2 regions of the Sporosarcina sp. SG10008 genome follow, and region 1 is predicted to be linked to the other one. Evidence: riboswitches for the same ligand, from Rfam matches in the RefSeq annotation. Region 1 holds a riboswitch; the other holds the start of a gene.
The links. A riboswitch is a leader RNA that binds a small molecule or an ion and turns the genes downstream of it on or off. The one in region 1 is predicted to bind S-adenosylmethionine.

Region 1 (4,103 bases):
TGTTTTTTTATACATAATTTACTGTTCAGCTGCGTCTTCTTTAGGATACTTTATCACAAACGACGTTTTGGTGTTCTGATGTGGCCGAACTGCAAAAAAACTAACTAGTAAATCGTAAGCATACAAATCAAATAAAAAAGGTATGTATGGTAGGAGCCCAAACATACCTTGAAGTATCATTAATTATCCGGCTACTGGAACATCGTGATTAATAATACGATGGCTCCAAGCAGGATTGAAATCCATGCCAATGCTTTTTGTGGAGAAGCTAAACAGACTAAGCCTAAAACGAGTGCGCCACCACCTAACCAATAAGGAGCATAAAAGAACCCTATAGCCGCTAAAATTATTGCTAACCAACCAATCCAGATGCCCAAGGAAGTTTTCAAGTCAATGACCTCCCTTCAATTTGATGGGAACAACAACTGAGTAAACGGGTCGTTCGTTATTGTTCTTATAGTTTATTATATGCAGGGTTACAGAGGGGACAGTGGTTAATGGACTCATTATTAATATTATTATTATGTGCATTTAGCTCACTTAGGATGGGGGAGCAAGAGCGGCGGGTTACGCAATCAATTCTGGAAAAGGATCAATTGACAGAAGTGACTTATTGGTACCTTGATTGACCTTTTTAAGCTAAGAGAGACGTAAGAATTTATATGAAGGATGGCGAAAGGCTGTTTAGCAACTATGTTGTTTAAGGTGACAAGTAATAGTCTGAATCAGTGAAATAAATTAATTACTTTTCGAAAAGGTGTTGCTAATTTTCCAACAATGATGTAAAGTCTGTAATAACGTAACTAAGCAAATCCAATTTAATAGTTTTTCTTATCTAGAGAGGTATAGGGACTGGCCCGATGACACCTCAGCAACCGCCATTTTATGGCATGGTGCTAATTCCAGCAAGTTGATAACACGACTTGGTAGATGAGGAGAAGACTTATTCAGATTTAGAGTCTACTTCCTTTATTCAACATAGGAAGAGGCTCTTTTTATTTTAATTAATTTTCCCATTAAGTAACATATTTTGAAGAATAATGAAGAGTTTTTCCGGAACGGGACTTTGGGAAAGTGAAAGGAGCAAGTGATAGTCGTGAATTTACTAGATACTATGAAAGAACGAATTTTGATCGGTGATGGTGCAATGGGAACTCTACTTTATTCACACGGTGTGGATCTTTGTTTTGAAGAGCTGAACTTGACACATCCAGATCAAGTGCTTCGCATCCACCAAGCCTATATAGAGGCAGGTGCGGATATTATTCAAACTAATACGTATGGTGCGAATTATATCAAGTTAGCACGTCATGGGTTAGAGGACAGTGTAAAAAAGATAAATAAAGCCGCAGTTCAAATTGCGAAAAAAGCAGCGGGTAAAAATACGTTCGTCCTTGGAACTATCGGGGGTATTCATGGATCTCGAACATCCATTGGAACAAAGGATGAAATCAAGCGCAGTTTTAGGGAACAACTATATTGCTTACTTCTTGAGGGAGTGGACGGCCTACTTTTAGAAACTTATTACGATTTTGATGAATTAACAACCGTGCTCAAAATTGCACGTGAGGAGACAGATATCCCGATTATTACGAATGTTTCAATGCATGAGGCGGGGGTGCTCCAAAATGGGATAGAGCTCATAGATGCCTTACAGCAGTTGGAGGATTTAGGTGCAGATATAGTAGGCATTAACTGTCGCCTTGGCCCTCACCATATGCTGAAGTCTCTAGAAACTGTGCCGTTGATGAAGCGTGCTTTACTTTCGGTGTATCCGAATGCTAGTTATCCAGGATATAAGGATGGGAAACTTTTTTACGAAAATGAGCCTGAATATTTCGAAAAGTTCGCACTGAGTTTTCGGAAGGCAGGAGTTAGTTTAATAGGAGGATGTTGTGGGACGACGCCAGAACATATTAGGGCCCTAGTGAAAGGACTTACAATTCGGGAACCAATTCAAGAAAAGCTTGTTAAGAAGAAGGAGGTAAAGACAGAGGTTGTGGAGTCTGAATTGAAGGAATCTCAACCCCCAACATTGCTTGAAACAGTGAGAAAAAGACATTCGATAATTGTTGAACTTGATGCGCCCAAACATTTAAACACGGGCAAGTTCTTTGAGGGGGCTCAGGCGTTAAAGGATGCAGGCGTGGATGCCATTACACTGGCTGATAATTCCTTAGCGACGCCAAGAATTTGCAACGCTTCAATGGCTTCACTTGTTAAACAAAAGATTGGTGCAACACCTTTGGTCCATATTACATGCCGAGATCGCAATCTAATTGGATTACAGTCACATCTCATGGGATTACACACACTGGGTATTACTGAATTGCTAGCGATTACGGGGGACCCTACGAAAATTGGTGATTTCCCCGGAGCAACATCCGTTTTCGATGTGACATCCTTTGAATTGATTCAACTCATAAAGCAATTCAATGAGGGCATTTCAAAGTCTGGAAAGTCATTGCAACAGAAAACATCCTTTACTGTGGCAGCGGCCTTTAATCCGAACGTGCGTCATTTAGATCGTGCTGTGGAGAGATTAGAGAAAAAAATAGAAGCGGGAGCCGACTATTTTATTACCCAGCCTATCTATAGCACGGAGAAGATAATTGAAGTATACGAGGCAACAAAACATATTGAGACGCCAATTTACATCGGAATTATGCCGCTGACTTCATCGCAAAACGCCGAATTTCTACACAATGAGGTACCAGGCATTAAGTTGACGGATCAAGTACGTGCAAGAATGGCTTTATCTGATGGTAATCGTGAGCAGTCTACGAAAGAAGGTTTAGAGGTTTCGAAAGAATTGATCGATGTGGCGCTGGAGCATTTTCATGGCATCTATTTAATCACTCCCTTTATGCGCTATGACATGACTGTGAATTTGACGGAGTATATACACGGTAAAGTGGACGTGATTGTAGCAAGGGAGGTGGTCCAAACCGAGAGTATCGTGTATTAAAACAGGTTGAAAAAATACAATAAAAAATAAAGGGGCTAACATACAATGGTAAAAGTACAAAGTTCAACTAGTGGATATCCAAGAATCGGTGGAAAACGTGAATGGAAAAGGGCGTTGGAAAGTTTTTGGAATGGGGCAACATCAGAAGAACAGCTACTGAAAACAACGGAAACGCTTCGTTTAGAAAGTCTACAGAAACAAAAAGAATTCGGTGTTGATCTAATTCCGGTTGGAGATTTTTCATTATACGACCATGTGCTGGACACATCTATTATGTTTGGTGTCGTACCAAAACGCTTCGAGTATGCGGGTGGTAAAGTACCTTTGGAAACATACTTTGCAATTGCGCGTGGAACTAAAGATGCGGTTGCCTCAGAGATGACAAAATGGTTTAATACAAATTATCACTATATTGTTCCGGAACTAGAAGGTGTAACGCCGCAATTAGTAGAGAACCGCCCGCTCGCTTTTTATAAGGAAGCAAAAGAAAAGCTGGGTATTGATGGCAAGCCGGTTATCCTAGGCCCAGTTACATATATTAAACTGGCAAAATCTTTTGGCGAAGAGAATTTTTCTACTTTATTGCAACAGTTTACGCCGTTGTACATTGAAGTATTGAAAGAGCTTGTAGTGGCAGGCGTTGAGTGGGTTCAGATTGATGAGCCGATTCTTACAAGTAAGTTGACAGAAGAGGATTTCCAACATGTGCAACAGGCATACGCAGCAATTCATGAAGCAGTGCCACAATTAAAGATTATCCTACAAACTTATTTTGAAAAAGTAGCTAATTATGAAGCGGTTGTTGCGCTGCCGGTACACGGATTTGGTTTAGACTTTGTTCATGGCGATTCGCTTGAATTGCTACAAAAATATGGTTTCCCTCAAGACAAAGTACTTGCGGCGGGTGTCATTGATGGTAGAAATGTGTGGAGAGCGGATCTGGATAAAAAAGTAACACTATTAGAAGAAATTCAGTTACATGTTGATAAAAGCCGTTTGATTGTTCAACCTTCCTCTTCACTTCTTCATGTTCCTGTCAGTACGGAAACTGAAGAGAAATTGGATCCAATTATTAAAGGCGGTCTGTCATTCGCTGATCAGAAGCTTGCTGAAATTGTGCTCCTTAGTCGGGGGA
Region 2 (4,103 bases), 1.6 Mb from region 1:
TGTGTACAACCAAAATTCTTTCGAACCATCGCATGAAAAACGGCTTCTCTTGGTCCGGCATAGCGCATTGCCGCTGTAAACACACCTAAAAACACATGCTCTTTCGCATAATATTTTTCTAGTAAGACTTCATAGCTTTCCAGGCGCACATCTGCTGGAATATCATCTGATTTCGTTTCACCTACAAGGGGATTCAAAAATAATCCATCTACAATTTCCAATGCAGTCTTTTGAATATATTCATGTGCCCTATGAACTGGGTTTCTCGTTTGGAAACCGACGACTGTTTCCCAGCCTAGCTCTTGGAATTTCCCTCTTGTTTCAATCGGGTCATATAGGTACTCCGAAAACTCATTCAGCGGCCTTCGCTGAATCAGTGTGATGGTTCCACCCAGGTAGACATTAGGGCGCTCAAACAACTTCTTGACGCCTGGGTGCTCACGGTCTGTCGTTTGATAGACTAGTTTAGCTTCTTTTTCCTTATCTGGTGTGAAAATATCCGATACTTCGAGAACACCATAGACAACTCCATCTCTCACCAATTTCACAAATTTCCCAACAGCGATACCTTGTGCGTTCACCTCTGTCGTTGGCAATGTAATCGGAATTGTCCAAGGTACTCCAGTAGATAATCTCATTGTTGTAACAACAGAATTGTAGTCTACTTCTGTAAGAAATCCACTTAAAGGGCTATAAGCACCCGTACCAATCAAATCCAAGTCACTACTAGCAATTTCGTCTAATTCAACTGTTTCAGTTATTCCTTCGTATTGAAAACCAGGATTCCAGCGATTAATTAATGTACCACCATGCGGTTGACTCAAACTCATTTAAATTCCCCCATTTTCGTTAGCATTATGCAAGCCACACTCTGTCTTCGCCTGATTTGCCCAGCGCCCTGACCTCGACCCCGTCGTTGTATCCCCTTTGAATGTGCAGTGTGAACAACCGATACTGGGATAGCCTTGGTCATGGAGTGGATTATAAGGCAAATTATGTTTTTTTACATAATCCCAAATATCAATCCACGTCCAATGAATCAGCGGGCAAATTTTAACCGATTGAAAGGTTTCATCTTTGTTCACAAAGTTTGTCTGACTTCTTGATGGTGATTGTTCACGCCTAAGTCCTGATAACCAAGCGGTCGTACCGCTCATTGCTTCACGGAGTGGAATTACTTTCCTCATATGACAACAACGATCCGGCTGTCTTTCCCATAGTCGATCGCCATACTTGTCAGCTTGTTCCTCAACCGTTAAGCCGGGAGTCTTCATTTCAATTACAAGCTTTGGATAACGTTTCTTTACTTCATCGATTAAGGTATGCGTTTCTTGAAAATGAAATCCGGTTTCGAGAAAGACCACTTTAGCAGTTGGTTTTATTTGCGAGATTAAATCTATCATTACTATACCTTCAACCCCAAAACTACACGCATATACAAGTTCATCGTCGTATTCTCCGTAAGCCCATCGCAAGACGTTTAACGCACCTTTTGACTCGTCATCGATTGGAAAAACTTCACTAGTCTCAGCCCAAGATTTGTACGTCAACTTCGCCATACTAATCCCCCCTCTAAACTCAATAACTCTATTACATTATCTTTTTTTAAAAAAGGCGACTTTAATCTACTATTGATTAAAGTCGCCTCTAATTTTTTAGTCAGCGAATTGTTCGTATGTTCACGATTGTCCATTAGCTTCTTGATTTCCAGTCGGCATGTGATTAGCGTTTATACTAACTTTATTAATCCTATGTGTCAAGTAGGTTTAAATACATTCTATTCCTAAAACCCCAATATGTTACGCATTTAGTAATTTTTTTAGATATAGTTATTTTCTTTTAAATAAGAAACGATGGCTTTGACAGACTCTACAATATTTAATTGATTGGTATCAATGATTATTTCCGGGTTAACAGGTTCTTCATAAGGAGCATCAATTCCTGTAAAACCTTTAATTTCACCCAATCTTGCTTTCTTATAAAGCCCCTTCGGATCCCGTTCTTCACAAGTTTCTAAACTTGCCTTAACGTATATTTCGATAAACTCATCGGATTTGACAATTTCTCGCACCTGATCTCGATCTTCCTGATAAGGCGATATGAATGCTGTCAATGTGAATAAGCCAGCGTCGACCATTAGTTTTGAAACTTCACCGATTCTGCGAATATTTTCCGTCCGATCATTTGGACTAAACCCTAGATTCTTATTTAAACCGTGCCGGACATTATCTCCATCCAGTCGATAAGTATGAATGCCTTTCGCGTGTAACTTTGTTTCTAGCGCTACTGAAACTGTTGATTTCCCTGACCCTGATAGCCCAGTGAACCAAAGAATAGCACTCTTATGGCCCTTTAGTTCTTGACGTTTTTTTTTTGTTACCTCTGATTCATGCCAAACGATATTTGTAGACTCTGTCATTGTTTGCCCCCCTAAATCATTTGTTTCAGTTTAATTTTTATATACAAAAAAGACACCTTTTTCCGATTCAAATAATCGATTAGAAAGTTGCCTTTAGTTGTCTAATTAGCATGTATGAAATTGTTAAAATGATAAATGACTTACAACCTTTACAGTAAAGAAATAAAAAAACCACTTCTAAATAGAGCAAGAAGAGGTTAATAGAATCGAACACATATTACTCCTCTTATCTGCTAAACTTTCGTTTACTGGAATTGGCACAGTACTAAACAGTCTGTTGCCGAGGTTTCATCGGGCCAGTCCCTCAACCTCTCTAGATAAGATATAAACTATTAAGTTGAGACCAATACTACATTATCGAAAATTCAAAGTCAATGACTTATCAGAATTTATTTTCAATCATATCAGTTTAGTTGGAATTAAAGGCGATCTTCTTGCACATATAATAGGCACTTTAAACTACTTTTCAGTGCGCTAGGAAACATGTTAGTTAACTCTCACTTAACCTTTCGTTGTTCTCATCGGTTTTCTCTATTTCCTTTTCATAATTATTTTTCCAATTAACAAGAAAGATTCCTGCAAATATTAGTAATCCACCAAAAAGGATAGACCAGGTTAGTCTTTCATGGAGTAAAAACCATCCTGTGAGTACACCGAAGAATGGCGCTAAAAAAAGGAATGCACTAGTTCGTTCTTGATTACCTCTTTGGAGAAGATAAAACCAAATAGAAAACTGAATAATTGAGGCTGCAATGGTAAGCCATAACAAAATCAGGATAGATTGAGTAGTCATTTTAAAGAAAGTCTCTTCCAGTAGTAAGCTTCCCAGAAAGAGAATTAATCCACCAAAAAGCATTTGATAGGCTGTCATTACATACGTATCAAATTTGAAACCATGTATTTTTATCAATAGCGTAGCAATCGCCCATGAAACAGCCGACAAAAGCCCTAATATGGTACCGACTTTAAAGTCAAGATGTGAACCTAACGTGAGAAAAACCCCGATAAAACCTAACAGTACACCTATCCATTGCTGAATATGGTAACGCGATTTTAAAAAAAGCGTCCCAAAAACGACAACGAGTAAAGGATTCATAAACGTTAGGATAGACGTCTCTCCAGAAGTGATTGTACGCAGTGCCATAAATATACAGCCCATCACAAAAGCTGTTTGGAAAAGTCCAATTAGAACAATCCACACCCAGTCGATTGCTTTTACTGGATGTGGCTTGTTTAAGATTTTAACGATAGTTGCCATAATAATCCCTGCAAGCGTAAAACGCAGAGCGACTAATAGGAGTGGAGATGAATAGGCTAACCCTAACTTCCCTATTGTAAAAGAAGAACCCATTAGTCCAGTCGTCAAAATCACTAACAAGCAAAAACTGATTCGATTCATCCGATCCCCACCCCATTATTACTATAAAACGTTTAAAAGAAAATGCTGATCAATTGATTTCACTTTAAGTTTTCAAAGAATACACGGATAACGTCGGCTCCGCCTAAGAAGGTCCCCAACGTTCCTCCCAAGTTAGTCAAAACGATTACCAACAAGACCCGTGTCACCTTATTTGCCCAAAAACCTTTAATCGTAAAAACATCTGCAGAAAGCGTTTCAAAGTCACCAACACTTGGGCGGCGAAAAAATGCTTGAACAATTCCTGAAACCCAACCGGCCGCTATC

Region 2: another riboswitch for S-adenosylmethionine. It lies ahead of cysC (adenylyl-sulfate kinase); the one in region 1 lies ahead of ACGLYD_RS22165 (bifunctional homocysteine S-methyltransferase/methylenetetrahydrofolate reductase).

The regions. Positions count from the first base shown of each region.
Region 1 covers NZ_CP172607.1:4,680,056-4,684,158, forward strand. Annotated here, with positions in the region: gene ACGLYD_RS22160 (hypothetical protein) at 192-389, opposite strand; SAM riboswitch class I at 829-937, shown strand; gene ACGLYD_RS22165 (bifunctional homocysteine S-methyltransferase/methylenetetrahydrofolate reductase) at 1,097-2,968, shown strand; gene metE (5-methyltetrahydropteroyltriglutamate--homocysteine S-methyltransferase) at 3,014-4,103, shown strand, end outside.
Region 2 covers NZ_CP172607.1:1,561,605-1,565,707, reverse strand. Annotated here, with positions in the region: gene sat (sulfate adenylyltransferase) at 1-830, opposite strand, end outside; gene ACGLYD_RS07440 (phosphoadenylyl-sulfate reductase) at 831-1,559, opposite strand; gene cysC (adenylyl-sulfate kinase) at 1,820-2,419, opposite strand; SAM riboswitch class I at 2,643-2,743, opposite strand; gene ACGLYD_RS07430 (DMT family transporter) at 2,910-3,818, opposite strand; gene ACGLYD_RS07425 (TraB/GumN family protein) at 3,878-4,103, opposite strand, start outside.